Regions from separate parts of the Actinomadura sp. B10D3 genome, predicted to be linked through region 1. Evidence: riboswitches for the same ligand, from Rfam matches in the RefSeq annotation. Region 1 holds a riboswitch; the other holds the start of a gene.
The links. A riboswitch is a leader RNA that binds a small molecule or an ion and turns the genes downstream of it on or off. The one in region 1 is predicted to bind cobalamin.
Positions count from the first base shown of each region.

Region 1 (7,774 bases):
GGCCGCCGGGCAGGTCGCGATCGCGCAGCGGGAGCGCGACGAGTCCCAGCGGCAGGCGCGGCTCGCGTGGCGGGAGACGTCCACCGCGCGGGCCCGGGCGGAGGCCGCCGAGCAGGAGGCCGCGTCCGCCCGCGCGGAGGCCGAGCGCCTCGCCGCCGAACGCGACGCCGCGCGCCAGGAGTGCCAGGAGGCCGAGGACGACGCCGAGGGCGCCCGCGCGGCCCGCCTCGCCGCCGAGCGCGAACGCGACCGGATGGCCTCCCGGGAGGGCGAGCTGCTCTCCTCCCTGGAGAGCGCCCGCGCGGAGCTGGTCTCGCTGCACGGGCGGCTGTCGGAGGCCGAGACCCTCGTCGAGGGGCAGCGCGTCGAGGCCGAGGCCGCCACCCGCGCCGCCGATGACCTGCGCTCGGCCGTCCGCGACGCCGAGGCCAAGCGGGGGCAGGCCGTCGCCGACCGCGACCAGATCCAGGCGCGGGCCCGCGAGCTCGAACAGCACACCTGGCAGCTCACCCGCACCGCCGACGAGCTGCGCGCCGCGGTCCGGGCGCTCACCGCCGAACGGGACGCCGCCCGCGCCGAGGCCGACCGCGCCCGCCGCCGCGTCGACGCGCTCACCGCGGCGGTCGACGGGCAGCCCGGCCCGCGCCCGCCCGTCGACCGGGAGCCGCCGACCGGGCTGCACTCCCTGCCGCCGATGAACGGGTCCCTGTTGGACATCGGGGGCGACCCGCTCGCCACCGACCCGCTCCGTCACAACAGCCGTAACGGGCACAACGGCCCCAACGGATACGGACATCGCCTTCCCCATGCCGGCTGACGGTCACGCCGGTCGGAGGACGCGCATATGGAGGAGGTGAGGCCAACCCCACACTGCACTGGCCCTGAGACCGGCCGCCGTACCGCACCGGGGTGGTACGGCGGCCGGTGCTAGTCCCCGCCCTCCAGGAGCCGGGCGTAGTCGACGGCCCCCGCGTGCACGGCGGCGTGCACGGCGCGGGCGATCCTCGACCCCCATGTCGAGCGCGGGCCCGCGAAGATCTCCTCCTGCCCGCCGGTCTCGACCACGACGCAGATGGCGTCCGACGCCGTCCCCGTGCACGGGAACCCCGCTTCGAGCAGTCCCTGCGTCTTGGCCTCGGTGGCGGTGACGACCGCGTTCACCAGCGCCGCGTCGCTCATCGGCACCGGCACGCCGACCACGATGTTGACGGTCCCGGGCGCTCGGGCGGGCTCGGACGCGCCGCCCTCCGCGAGCGGTGCCAGCTCGGGATCGGGCGTCCCGGCGGGCGCGGCGGCCCAGGTCGGGACGCGCAGCCCGACCGTCGCCGACACGCTCACCCCTTCGTCGTCGCGCCGCATGGTGCGCGCCACCGACGCCGCCGTGAGCATCCCGGCGCCCCGGCCGTCCAGCCCCTGCGACGCCGCCAGCTCTGCCAGGTGCGCGACGGGGTCCGTCCGCGAGTAGCTGCCCGGGACCTGCGCGTTCAGCACCCAGCGCGCCGGGCCGATGCCGCCGCCGAGCATCGCCGAGGAGATCATCCGGTGCCCGGGGCCCGGCCGCCACACGGTCATGGCGAGCCGCGCGCCGTCCTCCTCGCGCCACACCGTCTCGATGTTCACGGACGCTCCAGTGACAGGATCGGCCGGCCGCCCGGACCGGACGTGACGTGCACCCGCGCGCCGAAATGCTCCTCGACCGTCGCGCGGGTGAGGACCTGCTCGGGCCGCCCCGCCGCGGCGACCCGCCCGCCCGACAGCAGGACCAGGCCGTCGGCGTACTGCCCCGCCAGGGTCAGGTCGTGGATCGTGGTCACGACCGTGAGCTCGTCGGACAGCCGCAGCTGGTCGATCAGCTCCAGCACCTGCTGCTGGTGGCCGATGTCCAGCGCGGTGGTCGGCTCGTCCAGCAGGAGCACGGAGGCCTGCTGGGCGAGCGCGCGGGCCAGCACCACGCGCTGCCGCTCCCCGCCGGACAGGTGGTCGAGCGGGCGGGCGGAGAAGGCGGTGAGGTCCAGCCTGCCGAGCACCTCGCCGGTGATGGCCCGGTCGCGCGCGCTCTCGCGCCCGAGATGCGGGATGTAGGGGGAGCGGCCCAGCAGGGCGTAGTCGAACACCGTCATGCCGACCGGGAGGTTCGGGCTCTGCGGGGCGTAGGCGACGAGCCGGGCGCGCTGCCGCGGCTTGAGCGTCTGCAGGTCCTCGCCCGCGAGGGCGATCTCGCCGCGGGACGGGACGAGCCCGAGGACCGCGCGCAGCAGCGTCGACTTCCCCGCGCCGTTCGGCCCGATGACCGCCGTCCACGTCCCGGCGGGGACGTCCAGCGACACCCCCTCCAGCACCGGCCGCCCGCCGAGCGCGACGTCCAGCCCCCGCACCGCGACCGTCACGTGTCCACCTGCCTGCGGGAGGCGCGCAGCACCACGACGAAGAACGGCCCGCCGACGAACGCCGTCACGACGCCGAGCGGCAGCTCGCCCGGCTTGACCGCCGTCCGCGCCACCAGGTCCGCCGCCTCCAGGAACGCCGCCCCGCCGAGCAGCGACAGCGGCAGCACGATCCGGTACGAGCCGCCCGCCAGCCGCCGCACGATGTGCGGCACGACGATGCCGACGAACGCGATCAGCCCGCTCACCGCGACCGCGGACGCCGTCGCCAGCGACGCCGCCACCAGCACCGTCAGCCGCACCCGCGACGCCGCCAGCCCGAGCGACGCCGCCTCCTCGTCCCCGACGCTCAGCACGTCCAGCAGCCGGCCGTGCGCGAGCAGCACGACCGCCGACACCAGCGCGTACGGGGCCACCAGACCGAGCTGGTGCCAGTCGGCCGTCCCGACGCCGCCGAGGATCCACGAGAAGATCCGCTGCAGCTCCTGCGCGTTCATCTGCTGGATGAACGTCTGCACCGCCGCCAGGAACGACGACACCGCCACCCCCGCCAGCACCAGCGTGGCCGCCCCGTTCCCGCGTCCCGCCGCGACGTTGCCGAGCGCGTACGCCAGGAACACCCCGCCCATGGCGCCGGCGAACGCGGCCAGCGGCACCCCGTATCCGGGGTCGCCCGGCACCAGCACGATCACCACCGTCGCGCCGACCCCCGCACCGGCCGCCGCGCCGAGCAGGTACGGGTCGGCGAGCGGGTTGCGGAACACGCCCTGGTATCCGGCGCCCGCCACCGCCAGCATCCCCCCGGCCAGCGCCGCCATCAGCGCCCGCGGCACGCGCAGCTCGAACAGCACGTTCTCGTCGATCACCCCGAACCCCGAGTCGACGTGCACGAACGGGATCTTGTCGGCGAGGGCCTTCAGGACCCCCGCCACCGGCAGCCCGGCCGCCCCGACCAGCACCCCGGCCAGCAGGGCCGCCACCAGCAGGCCCACCGCCACCGCGAGCGGCAGCGGCCGCAGCCGGGCCTGCTGCCGCGCCTCCCCCCGCCCGCGCCACGCGGGCTTCTGCCCGCGTCGCGCAGACGTCTTGGTCTGGTCGTCGGGGACGTCTCCGGAGCGGGCCGGGCGCTTGCTCACGGGCGGGAGTCCCCGGTCACTGGACCTTCTGGGCGGCGTCGCCGATCGCCTTCACGAACTCCGGCAGGCGGGGACCCCAGCGGGAGGCGATGTCGTCGTCGAGTTCGACCACGCCCTGGCCCTTGACGGCCTTGAGGTCCGACCAGCCGGGGCGCTTGCCGAGGGCGGCGGCGTTCTGCCCGCAGCACTTGGTGTCGGCCAGGAAGATCAGGTCCGGGTCCTGCTTGAGCAGGTACTCGCGGGACAGCTGCGGGTATCCGCCGGACGCCTTCCCGGCCTTGTCGGCGATGTTCTGTAGGCCGAACAGCGCGTACACCTGGCCAACGAACGTCTGCGACGTCACCGAGTGAAGCTGCTGGTCGAGCTCGTGGTAGTAGGTGAGGCCCTTGGCCTTGGACGACGCGGCGACCGTCCGCTGGATCGAGGCCCGCATGCCGTCGGTGACCTTCTTCGCCTCGGCGGTGTGGCCGGTGGCCTGTCCGAGGTCGGTGATCTCGTCGTAGGCGTCGTCCAGCTTCGCCGCCGCCGGCTCCAGCAGGACCGGCACCTTCACCTTCTCCAGCGCCTTGACCACGCCGTTCAGGTCGTCGGACAGCACGACGAGGTCCGGCTTGTAAGCGATGATCGCCTCGGCGTTCGGCTTGAAGCCGGACAGCTTCGTCTTCGGCGCGTTCGCCGGGTGGTTGGAGTACTCGTCCACCGCCACCACCTGCGGACCGGCGCCGATCGCGAACAGCGTCTCGGTGTGGGTGGGGGAGAGGGACACGATCCGCTTCGGCTTCGCCGGCACCGTCACCGCGCCGTTCGCGGCCTGGACGGTGACGGACTGCTCGGCGGACGTCGTCCCGTCTCCGGACGCCGCGTCGTCGCCGCCGCATGCGGAGGCGAACAGGACGGCGCCGATGGCCATCACCGCGCCGAGGGTGCGTACGGGTCTCACAGGAGCCTCCATGCTGCGGGAAGCCGCGGCCCGCTCAGGACGGATCGCCCTTCCACGAGGTCGACGGTCGTCGGCGCGCGAGGAGGCGACCTGGCTCGGCCACTCGGAAGGGCACCACAGTTGCGGGACAGCGCCGGATTCTCACCGGACTTCGCTCCAGGCGCGCAGCATCGCAACGGTATCAGCCCATGAGTGCGGGTCTGTCGGAATCCGCGGAGTGAGTAGTATACTCACTTCGACATTGACGGAGTGAGTACTCACTCCGTAGCCTGGCGGGCATGGAGCAGAAGAGACGGCGGCGCGCTCCCGGGATGAGCCCCCCGGAACGCCGCGAAATGATCGTCCGGACCGCGCTGCCGCTGGTCGCCGAGCACGGCACCGCCGTCACGACCGGCCAGATCGCCCGCGCGGCCGGGATCGGCGAGGCCACGATCTTCCGGGTGTTCGCCGACAAGGAGGAACTGCTGGACGCGTGCGTCGCCGAGGCGCTCCGGGGCGAGCACGTCCTCGCGGAGATCGAGGCGATCCCGCTCGACCAGCCGCTGCCCGCCCGCCTCGCCGAGGCCGCCGCCGCGGTGGAGGCCTACCTCACCCGCATGGGCCTGGTCATCGGCGCGCTGCACGCCACCGGCCGCGGCGGGCGCGGCCTGCCCGGCGGCCGCGACCATCCCGGCGCCGGGCGCGAGAACGCGATGACCCGCACCCGCGACGCCCTCGCCGACCTGTTCGAACCGGAACGCGACCGGCTGCGCCTGCCCGCCGAGCAGATCGCGAGCCTGTTCATGGGCCTGCTCTTCACCCGCTCCCGCCCGCCCGGCGGCCCCGAGACGCCCGACCCGCTGCCGGTCGACGACTACCTGGACGTCTTCCTCCACGGAGCCCTCAAGGAAGGAGCCCCCGAATGACGATCACGCTCAACCACACGATCGTGACCGCCGCCGACAACGACGAGGCCGCCCGCTTCTTCGCCACCGTCATGGGGCTGCCCTACACCGGCGTCCACCCGCACGCGCGGCACTTCGTCCCGATCCGCGTGAACGACGAGCTCACCCTCGACTTCATGACCGTCGCCTACCCGCAGGGCCACCACCTGGCCTTCGACGTGGACGCCGCCACCTTCGACACCGTCCGGGACCGCCTCGACGCCCGCGAGATCCCGTACGGCGACGACCCCGCCCACCCGGACAACGGGCGGGTCGACGAGAACCACCCGCTGGGCGGGCGCGGCCTCTTCTTCTCCGACTCCAGCGGCAACCTCTACGAGCTCATCGCCCCGTGACGGTCTTGAGGAACTCCCGGGTGCGCCTGCGGTCGTCGCCCGGCATGTACTCGCCGGCGACGAAATCGGTGACGCCGGCCTTCGCCAGCTCTTCCAGCTTCGCCGCGACCGCGTCCTCGTCCCCGACGACCGCGAGGTCTCCGGGGCCCTCGACGCCCTCCCGGTCCATCATCGCCCGGTAGGACGGCAGCGTCCCGTACACCTCGAACGTCTTCGCGGCCCGCTCCCTGGCCCGCTCCACGTCGTCGGTCACGCAGACCGGGAGGCAGCACACGACCCGCGGCGCGTCCCGTCCGGCCGCCTGTGCCGCCGCGGTGATGGTCGGCGCGATGTGGTCGCGCACGGTCACCGGACCGGTCATCCAGAGCACCGTCCCGTCCGCGCGTTCCGCCGCCAGCTTCAGCATCTTGGGCCCGAGCGCGGCGAGCAGCAGGGGCACGCGCCCCTCGTTCTGGACGCTCAACCCGATGTTCCCCGTCACGGTCTCACCGGTGAACGCGGCGCTCTCCCCGTTCAGCAGGGGCACCAGGACCGACAGGTACTCGTCCATGTGCCGGATCGGCCGGCCGAAGTCGTACCCGTACATGTCCTCGATCACGATCTTGTGGGACAGCCCGATGCCGAGCGTCAGCCGCCCCTGCAACGCCAGCGCGGTCGTGCGCGCCTGCTGCGCCATGACGGCCGGGTGCCGCGGATACGTCGGCACCACGGCGGTCCCCAGTTCGATGCCCGGCACCCCCTGCCCCGCCACGGCCAGCGCGGTCAGCGCGTCCAGCCCGAAAATCTGCGAGAGCCACGCCGAGGGGAACCCGTCGTCCGCCGCCTGCCGCACATCGTCCGCCAGTTCGGCGAGCGCATCCGCACCGCCACGCTCGCTCAGCAACACACCGACCCGCACAGCACCCTCCCCAGAACCGGAATAACCCGATCCTTACACATGCCCCATAAACGCCGATCATGAAGAGGTCACAACAAGATGTGCATGGCGCGACATGTGGTGATGGCGGGGCGTGGTGTGAGCGAGGCGCTCATGATCCCTGCCGTAGCCGTCATCTGCCGGCGACGCCTCCCCGGGGTCGAGCCCGGCGTCCACGCGGGCACCTGCCGTCGCCGCCGACTTCGACCGGGCTCTCCTGAACGCTTCCTCCGAGGGCTCGACCTGAACCGTGAGGCTGTGAACGCGGCCACGTCACCGGCTCAGGGCACGACAGCGGGGCGGCCCGGAAAGTCAGGAGTCGCGGATCGCGCGGTCTCGGCCCTCCATGAAGAAGTCCAGCAGCGCGGTGGCCCCGGGCAGGACGCGCAAGGGCCGCGCGGCACCGAAGGCGGTGTTCCAGAACTCCCCATGCCGCGGCTCCCACGGGCCGACATACGCGTAGGGCTCGTTCACCTGTTCGTCTCCGGGCGACACTCCGTAATTGACGGCATCGACCGCGATGCCCAGATCGAAGTGTTCCGGCCAGAGCACAGGCGTGATCTCCGGCGCGAACCTGGTGAGAGCCGCCTGCCCTTGCCCGAACGCCTGGACGATCTGATGGGCCGCCTCCGCGTCGACTCCCAGGACCTCGTCCAGACCGACACCGCTGCCATCCTTGTACAGGTCTCCGACACCCCCTGCCTCAACATTCACAGCCGCGCCCAGCTCGCGGCACGTAGCCCCGTTCAAGGGAACCTCACGGTCGCCGGACACCAGCTCGGTCTCGTTCACCCGCAGGTCGGGGGCCTGGATCGTCCCGAACCCGCCCGGCACGACCCGCAGCCGTATCGTCCCGCTGTGCCGGTATTGAGGCCCTGCCAGTACGAGCTCCGCGACCCCGTGCAACGAACGGCGAGCCGTGGCCAAAGTCTCCGCATCGACGGTCATGCCCCCATTCTTCCCCCGCACCCACACAGGATCCGCGCCGCGGCCGCCCGCGCTGCCCCCCCCCGAGCCGCGGGCCGTCGGCACGATGCCCGCCGGCTTTCACCGCCGTTGGGCCGGACCGCGCCGGTCAGACCTCGTCCTCACCAGCATGCGAACCGGCCAGAGTCGCAG
Region 1 is NZ_JBDPLY010000040.1:57,147-64,920, forward strand. It holds gene ABGB11_RS38470 (chromosome segregation ATPase) at 1-817, shown strand, start outside; gene ABGB11_RS38475 (adenosylcobinamide amidohydrolase) at 928-1,620, opposite strand; gene ABGB11_RS38480 (ABC transporter ATP-binding protein) at 1,617-2,387, opposite strand; gene ABGB11_RS38485 (iron ABC transporter permease) at 2,384-3,403, opposite strand; gene ABGB11_RS38490 (ABC transporter substrate-binding protein) at 3,537-4,460, opposite strand; cobalamin riboswitch at 4,530-4,650, opposite strand; gene ABGB11_RS38495 (TetR/AcrR family transcriptional regulator) at 4,739-5,365, shown strand; gene ABGB11_RS38500 (VOC family protein) at 5,362-5,739, shown strand; gene ABGB11_RS38505 (LLM class F420-dependent oxidoreductase) at 5,726-6,637, opposite strand; gene ABGB11_RS38510 (hypothetical protein) at 6,968-7,603, opposite strand.

Region 2 (7,774 bases), on a different contig from region 1:
AGTCGGCGAAGTGGCGCATCGGCGAGGAGCGGGCGCTGCGGGTGCTGGGCGAGAGCGGCGAGGGCGGTCCGGTCGCCTGGCACAAGATGGGTGAGGGCTGGTCGTGGATCCGGCGGCCCGGCACCGAGGCGGACCACGCGGCGGACGCGCGGGAGGGCTGGGAGCAGATCAAGCGGGACCTGGCCGCCGAGACGTACCGTTTCTATGTGCTGGACGAGTTCACCTACCCGCTCAAGTGGGGCTGGATCGACCTGGACGACGTGGTCGGCGCGCTGACCGGGCGTCCCGGGAACCAGCACGTCGTCGTCACCGGCCGGGACGCCCCGGACCGGCTCGTCGAGGCCGCCGACCTGGTGACGGAGATGGGCAAGGTCCGGCATCCGATGGACGCCGGGCAGAAGGGCCAGCGGGGCATCGAGTGGTGATCCCCCGGCTGGTCGTCGCCGCGCCGTCGTCCGGGAGCGGGAAGACGACGGTCGCGACCGGGCTGATGGCGGCGCTGCGGGCGCGCGGGCTGAAGGTGTCGCCGCACAAGGTCGGCCCCGACTACATCGACCCCGGCTACCACACGCTCGCGGCGGGACGGCCGGGCCGCAACCTCGATCCCTGGCTGACCGGCGAGGAGCGGGTGGGGCCGCTGTTCCGGCACGGTGCGGCCGGGTGCGACGTGGCGGTCGTCGAGGGCGTGATGGGCCTGTTCGACGGGCGCGGCGACACCGGGTTCGCGTCCACGGCGCACGTCGCGGAGCTGCTCGCCGCGCCCGTGGTGCTGGTGGTCGACGCGGCGCGGCAGAGCCGGTCGGTGGCGGCGGCCGTGCACGGGTTCGCGACATTCGAGCCGGGCGTGCGGATCGGCGGCGTGATCCTCAACCGGGTCGGCTCCAACCGGCACGAGGAGCTGTGCAGCAGCGCGCTGGAGGCGACGGGCGTGCCGGTGCTCGGCGCGATCCGGCGGGACGACGCGGTCGTCACGCCGTCCCGGCACCTGGGGCTGATCCCGGCGGCGGAGCGGGGGCCTGAGGCCGTGCGGGCGGTGGAGCGGCTCGGTGAGCTGGTCGGCCGCTCCTGCGATCTGGACGCGCTGCTGCGGCTGGCGGGCACCGCTCCCCCGCTCGCGGGGGCGGCGTGGGACCCGGCCGGGGAGGTAGTCCCGGTGGAGGGCGGCCCGGTCGTCGCGGTGGCGGGCGGTCCGGCGTTCACCTTCTCTTATGCGGAGCACGTGGAGTTGCTGCGCGCGGCGGGCGCCGAGGTCGCCGTCTTCGATCCGCTGCGCGACGAGCGCCTCCCGGACGGGACGGGCGCGCTCGTCATCGGCGGCGGCTTCCCCGAGGTGCACGCCGCCGACCTCGCCGCGAACGCGCCGATGCTCGCGCAGGTCGCCGCGTTCGCCGGGCCGGTCGCCGCCGAGTGCGCCGGGCTGCTGTACCTGTGCGAGGGGCTCGACGGGCTGGCGATGTGCGGGCGGGTGCCGGGGCGGGCGGCGATGACGCCCCGGCTGACGCTCGGGTACCGGGAGGCGGTCGCCGTGGCGGAGTCGCCACTGACCCGGCCGGGCGAGCGGTTCCGGGGGCACGAGTTCCACCGGACGGCCCTGTCCACCGGCGCGGCACCGCTGTTCCGGTGGCGGGACGGCTCCGACGGGTTCGGGGACGACCGCGTCACCGCGTCCTACCTGCACCTGCACTGGGCCGGATACCCGGAGGCGGCTCAGCGGCTGGTGTCGTCCTCCAGGTCGCCCTCGGTCTTGAGGTAGACCTCCTGGAGGCCCTGGAGGATCTCCGGGTCGGGGTGCTCCCACATGCCGCGCTCGGCCGCCTCCAGGAGCCGCTCGGCGATGCCGTGCAGCGCCCACGGGTTCGACTCCTCCATGAACGCGCGGTTCTCCTCGTCCAGGACGTAGGCGGCCGCGAGCCGGTCGTACATCCAGTCCGCCATCACGCCGGTGGTCGCGTCGTAGCCGAACAGGTAGTCGACGGTCGCGGCCAGCTCGAACGCGCCCTTGTAGCCGTGCCGCCGCATCGCGGCGAGCCATCGCGGGTTGACGACGCGGGCCCGGAAGATCCGCGCGGTCTCCTGCGACAGGGTCCGGGTGCGGACGGCGTCCGGGCGGGTGCTGTCCCCGACGTAGGCCTCCGGGGCGCTGCCGGTCAGCGCGCGGACGGTCGCGATCATGCCGCCGTGGTACTGGAAGTAGTCGTCGGAGTCGGCGATGTCGTGCTCGCGGGTGTCGATGTTCTTGGCGGCGACGGCGATCCGCCGGTAGGCGTTCTCCATGTCGGCGCGGGCCGGGACGCCGTCGAGGCCGCGCCCGTAGGCGTGGCCGCCCCACACCGCGTACACCTCGGCGAGGTCGGCGTCGTCCCGCCAGTTGCGGCTGTCGATGAGCGGGAGCAGCCCGGCCCCGTAGGCGCCGGGCGCGGACCCGAAGACGCGCAGCGTGGCCCGCCGCTCGTCCCCGTGCCGGGCGAGGTCGGCCTGGGCGTGGGCCCGGACGTGGTTGTCGGTCTCGGGCTCGTCGAGCCCGGCGACGAGGCGGACGGCGTCGTCCAGCATCGCGACGACGTGCGGGAACGCGTCCCGGAAGAAGCCGCTGATGCGGACGGTCACGTCGATGCGCGGCCGGCCCAGTTCCGCGATGGGGATCGGCTCCAGCGCGGTGACGCGGCGGGACGCCTCGTCCCATTCCGGGCGGACGCCGAGCAGGGCGAGTACCTCGGCGACGTCGTCGCCCGCCGTGCGCATCGCGCTCGTCCCCCACACCGACAGGCCGACCGAGCGCGGCCACTCGCCGTGGTCGGCGCGGTAGCGGTCCAGCAGGGAGGCGGCCATCGCCTGCCCGGTCTCCCAGGCGAGCCGGCTCGGGACGGCGCGCGGGTCCACCGAGTAGAAGTTCCGCCCGGTCGGCAGGACGTTGACGAGCCCGCGCAGCGGCGAACCGCTCGGACCGGCCGGGACGTACCCGCCGTCCAGCGCGTGCAGGACGTGGTCGAGCTCGTCGGGCGTCCGGGCCAGGCGCGGGACGACCTCGGACGCGGCGAACTCCAGCACGCGTGTCACTGCTTCGCGGCGGCCCTCCGGGAGTGCTTCGGCGGCACGGGCGGCGGCGTCCACGGCCCAGCCGGCGTCCTCCATGGCCTGGACGAGCTCGCGGGCTGTGGCCTCGGCCGCGTCGACGTCGCCGAGCGCCTCGCCGCCGTCCTCGCTGAGGCCGAGCGCCTCGCGCAGGCCGGGGAGCGTCTCGCGTCCTGACCACATCTGGCGGGCGCGGAGCATGGCCAGGACCAGGTCGACGCGGGCCGCGCCCTCCGGCGCCTCGCCGAGGACGTGCAGGCCGTCGCGGATCTGCGCGTCCTTCACCTCGCACAGCCACCCGTCCACGTGCAGGAGGAAGTCGTCGAACTCGGTGTCGTGCGGGCGGTCGTCCAGGCCGAGGTCGTGGTCGAGCCTCGCGGCCTGGATGAGCGTCCAGATCTGCGCGCGGATCGCGGGCAGCTTCGCCGGGTCCATCGCGGCGATCGTCGCGTGCTCGTCGAGGAGCTGTTCGAGGCGGGCGATGTCGCCGTAGGTCTCGGCGCGGGCCATCGGCGGGACCATGTGGTCGACGAGGACGGCGTGCGCGCGGCGCTTGGCCTGCGTCCCCTCCCCCGGGTCGTTGACGAGGAACGGGTAGACCAGCGGGACGTCGCCGAGCGCGGCGTCGGTGCCGCAGGACGCGGACATGCCCGCCGCCTTGCCGGGCAGCCACTCCAGGTTGCCGTGCTTGCCGACGTGGACGATCGCGTGCGCGCCGAACTCGTCCGCCAGCCACCGGTACGCGGCCAGGTAGTGGTGGCTCGGCGGCAGGTCGGGGTCGTGGTAGATCGCGATGGGGTTCTGCCCGAAGCCGCGCGGCGGCTGCACCATGACGACGACGTTCCCGGCGCGGAGGGCGGCGAGCACGATGTCGCCGTCCTGGACGAACAGCTGCCCGGGAGGCGCGCCCCAGTGCAGCTCCGTCTCGCCCCGGAACACCTCCGGGAGGGTGCGGTACCAGCGTTCGTAGGACGCCGCCGAGATGCGGACCGGATTGCCCGCGAGCTGCTCCTCGGTGAGCCAGTCCTCGTCCTGCCCGCCGGCCGTGATGAGCGCGTGGACGAGCGCGTCGCCGTCCTGCTCCCGGACGCCGGGGAAGCCCTCGCCGAGGTCGTACCCGGCCGCGTCGAGCCGCGCCAGCAGCCGCACGGTGCTCGCCGGGGTGTCGAGACCGACGGCGTTGCCCACGCGGGAGTGCTTCGTCGGGTACGCCGACAGCATCACCACGATGCGCCGCTCGGCGGGCGGGGTGTGCCGCAGCCGCCCGTGCCGGACCGCGATCCCGGCGACCCGCGCCGCCCGCTCCGGATCGGCCCGGTAGACGGTGAGGCCGTCCTCGCCGGTCTCCTTGAACGAGAACGGGACGGTGATGATCCGCCCGTCGAACTCGGGGATCGCGACCTGCGACGCGGCGTCCAGCGGGGACAGGCCGTCGTCGCTCGCCTCCCACTCGGCGCGGCTCGTCGTGAGGCAGAGGCCCTGGAGGATCGGCACGTCCAGCGCGGCCAGCGCGCCGACGTCCCACGCCTCGTCGTCGCCCCCGGCCCCGGCCGTGGCGGGCCTGGTCCCGCCCGCCGCGAGGACGGTCACGACCAGCGCGTCCGCCTCCCGGAGCGTGTCGAGCAGTGCGGGCTCCGCGGTGCGGAGCGACGAGCAGAACACGGGGAGCGGCCGCCCGCCGGCGTCCTCGACGGCCTCGCACAGGGCCTCGACGAAGTCGGTGTTCCCGGCCATGTGGTGGGCGCGGTAGTAGAGCACGCCGATCACGGGGCCGTCGCCGCCGCGGGTCTCGCGCTCGAGCCGTCCCCAGGCGGGCGCCGGCCGCGGCGGCCCGAACCCGCGTCCGGTCAGCAGCACCGTGTCCGACAGGAACGCGTGCAGTTCGGCGAGGTTGGCGGGACCGCCGTGGGCGAGGTAGGAGTGCGCCTCGGCGCAGACGCCGCCGGACACCGTCGACAGCTCCATCAGCTCCGCGTCGGGGGCCTGCTCGCCGCCGAGGACGACGACCGGCCGGGGCCCCGCGAGCAGGGCGTCGAGCCCGTCCTCCCACGCGCGCCGCCCGCCGAGCAGCCGCACCACGACGAGATCGGTTCCCTCGACCAGCCCGGGCAGGTCGTCCACGGAGAGCCGCGCGGGGTTGCCGAGCCGGTAGCCGGCTCCGGACGCGCGGGCGCTCAGCAGATCGGTGTCGGACGTCGACAGCAGCAGGACGGTGCCAGCGGACACGGCCGTTCCTCCCCCTGGGGTCCTCGCCCCGGTCGCGGGTGTCGCGACGGCAGGAGTCTCCTGGCTCCCGGATCGACGCTCGCCCCGGCCTTCCCGTCCGTGCGGACAGTGGCCTTCGGCGGGGTTCGCTCCCCGGTCACAGTGGCGGGACCGCGCCGGATTCGCACCGGCTTCCTCCCATTGCCATCGCCTGCCCAGAACCCTACGGCAGCGCGGCCCGCCCGCAAAGTGTGGTTAACATCCTCCCCGTGCCGAATGTCAGAGCCCGTGCCGACGCGTGTCCTGGGGCGCTGCAGACACACGACGCCGCCGACGGGGCGCTGGCGCGCGTCCGGGTGCCGGGGGGCGCGGTGTCGTCCGCGCAGCTCAGGGTGCTCGGAGGCGCCGCCCGCGACCTGGGCTCGGACGTCATCGAGCTGACGTCCCGGGGCAACCTCCAGGTGCGCGGCGTCCGGGACCCGGCGGCGCTCGCGGAGCGGCTGGCGGCCGCCGGGCTGCTTCCCTCTCCGTCACATGAGCGTGTGCGCAACATCGTCGCCTCGCCGCTCGGCGGGCGCGGCGAGCACGGCGCCCTGGAGACGGACCCGCTGGTCACGGACCTCGATCGGGCGCTGTGCGGACGGCCGCCGCTGGCAGGGCTGCCGGGACGGTTCCTGTTCGCCTTCGATGACGGCAGCGGCGACGTGGCCTCGCTGCAAGCGGACCTCACGCACACTCCCGGCGGCTTCCTGCTGGCCGGGCTTCCGAGCGTCCTGCCGCCCGGCGACCCGGTCCGGACGATGGTCGCGGCGGCCGAGATCTTCCTCTCGATCCGAGGCGACGCCTGGCGCCTGGCGGAGGTGCCCGACGGCCCGCGGCGTGTGGCGTCCGAGCTCGGCGGAGAGCTGGTGCGGACCGCGGCGGCCCTGGAGCCGCCGCGTCCGCACGCCGGGGTCGTCCCGCAGCGGAACGGGCTGGTCGCGCTGGAGGCCGTTCCGCCGCTCGGCCGGTTGTCCGGCGCGCAGGCCGAGGCGCTCGCCGGCGTCGCGGACGAGGTCAGGGTGACGCCCTGGCGCAGCGCCGTCGTCCGGGACCTGGGCCCGGCGGACGCGTACCGCATCGCGGGACGGCTCGGCTCCGCGGGGTTCGCGACCGACCCCGATTCACCCTGGATCGGCGTCACCGCGTGCACGGGCAGTCCCGGTTGCGCGAGATCGCAGGGCGACGTGCAGGGAGAGGCCCGGCGCTTCGTCGCGGGCCTGAGCCGTGCCCCCGACACCCCCGTCCACTGGGCGGGATGCGAGCGGCGCTGCGGGATGCCCCGCGGCCCGGTCGTGCTGAAGACGGCGAAGGGACAGCAGTGATCGACTACGTCCGGGACGGCGCCGAGATCTACCGGCGGTCGTTCGCGACCATCCGCGCGGAGGCCGATCTGTCGGGGCTGCCGGACGGCGTGGCCCGGGTCGCCGTGCGGATGATCCACGCGTGCGGGATGACCGACCTCGTCGAGGACCTGGTGTGGTCGCCGGGCGTGGTGGAGCGGGCGCGGTCGGCGCTGCTGGACGGCGCGCCGGTCCTCTGCGACGCGCGCATGGTCGCGGCCGGTGTCACGCGGCCCCGGCTGCCCGCGGGCAACGAGGTCGTGTGCACGCTCGGCGAGCCGGGCGTGCCCGAGCTGGCAGCGCGGCTCGGCACCACGCGCAGCGCGGCGGCCCTGGAGCTGTGGCGCGACCGGTTGGACGGGGCGGTCGTGGCCATCGGCAACGCGCCGACCGCGCTGTTCCGGCTGCTGGAGATGGTCGAGGAAGGCGCGGGACGCCCGGCGGCGGTCATCGGCGTGCCGGTCGGGTTCATCGGCGCCGCCGAGTCGAAGGAGGCGCTCGCCGCGAGCGGCCTCGACCATCTGGCGGTGCGCGGGCGGCGCGGCGGCAGCGCGATGACGGCGGCGGCGGTCAACGCCATCGCCGGTGAGGCGGAGTGATGGCGGGACGGCTGTTCGGCGTGGGCGTCGGACCCGGCGACCCGGAGCTGGTCACGGTGAAGGCCGCGCGGCTCATCGGCGACGCCGATGTCGTCGCCTACCACTGCGCGCGGCACGGCCGCAGCATCGCCCGGTCGGTCGCCGAACCGTACCTGCGCGACGGGCAGGTCGAGGAGCAGTTCGTCTATCCGGTGACGACCGAGACGACCGGCCATCCGGGCGGCTACCAGGGGGCGCTGGACGAGTTCTACGCCGATTGCGCCGCCCGTCTCGCGACCCACCTGGACGCGGGACGGACGGTGGTGGTCCTGAGCGAGGGCGACCCGCTGTTCTACGGGTCCTACATGCATCTGCACAAGAGGCTCGCCCCGCACTACCCGACCGAGGTGGTGCCCGGTGTGACGTCGCTGAGCGCGGCGTCGGCCGCGGCGGGACGTCCGCTGGCGGAGCGGGAGGAGACGCTGACCGTCCTGCCCGGCACGCTGCCCGGCGGCGAGCTGGCCGAGCGGCTGCGGG
Region 2 is NZ_JBDPLY010000010.1:32,416-40,189, reverse strand. It holds gene cobO (cob(I)yrinic acid a,c-diamide adenosyltransferase) at 1-425, shown strand, start outside; gene ABGB11_RS17120 (cobyrinate a,c-diamide synthase) at 422-1,753, shown strand; gene cobN (cobaltochelatase subunit CobN) at 1,708-5,298, opposite strand; cobalamin riboswitch at 5,352-5,475, opposite strand; gene ABGB11_RS17110 (precorrin-3B synthase) at 5,547-6,641, shown strand; gene ABGB11_RS17105 (precorrin-8X methylmutase) at 6,638-7,258, shown strand; gene ABGB11_RS17100 (precorrin-2 C(20)-methyltransferase) at 7,258-7,774, shown strand, end outside.
Region 2: it holds a riboswitch for cobalamin, as region 1 does, so the genes downstream of both, cobN (cobaltochelatase subunit CobN) here and ABGB11_RS38490 (ABC transporter substrate-binding protein) in region 1, are expected to answer to the same signal.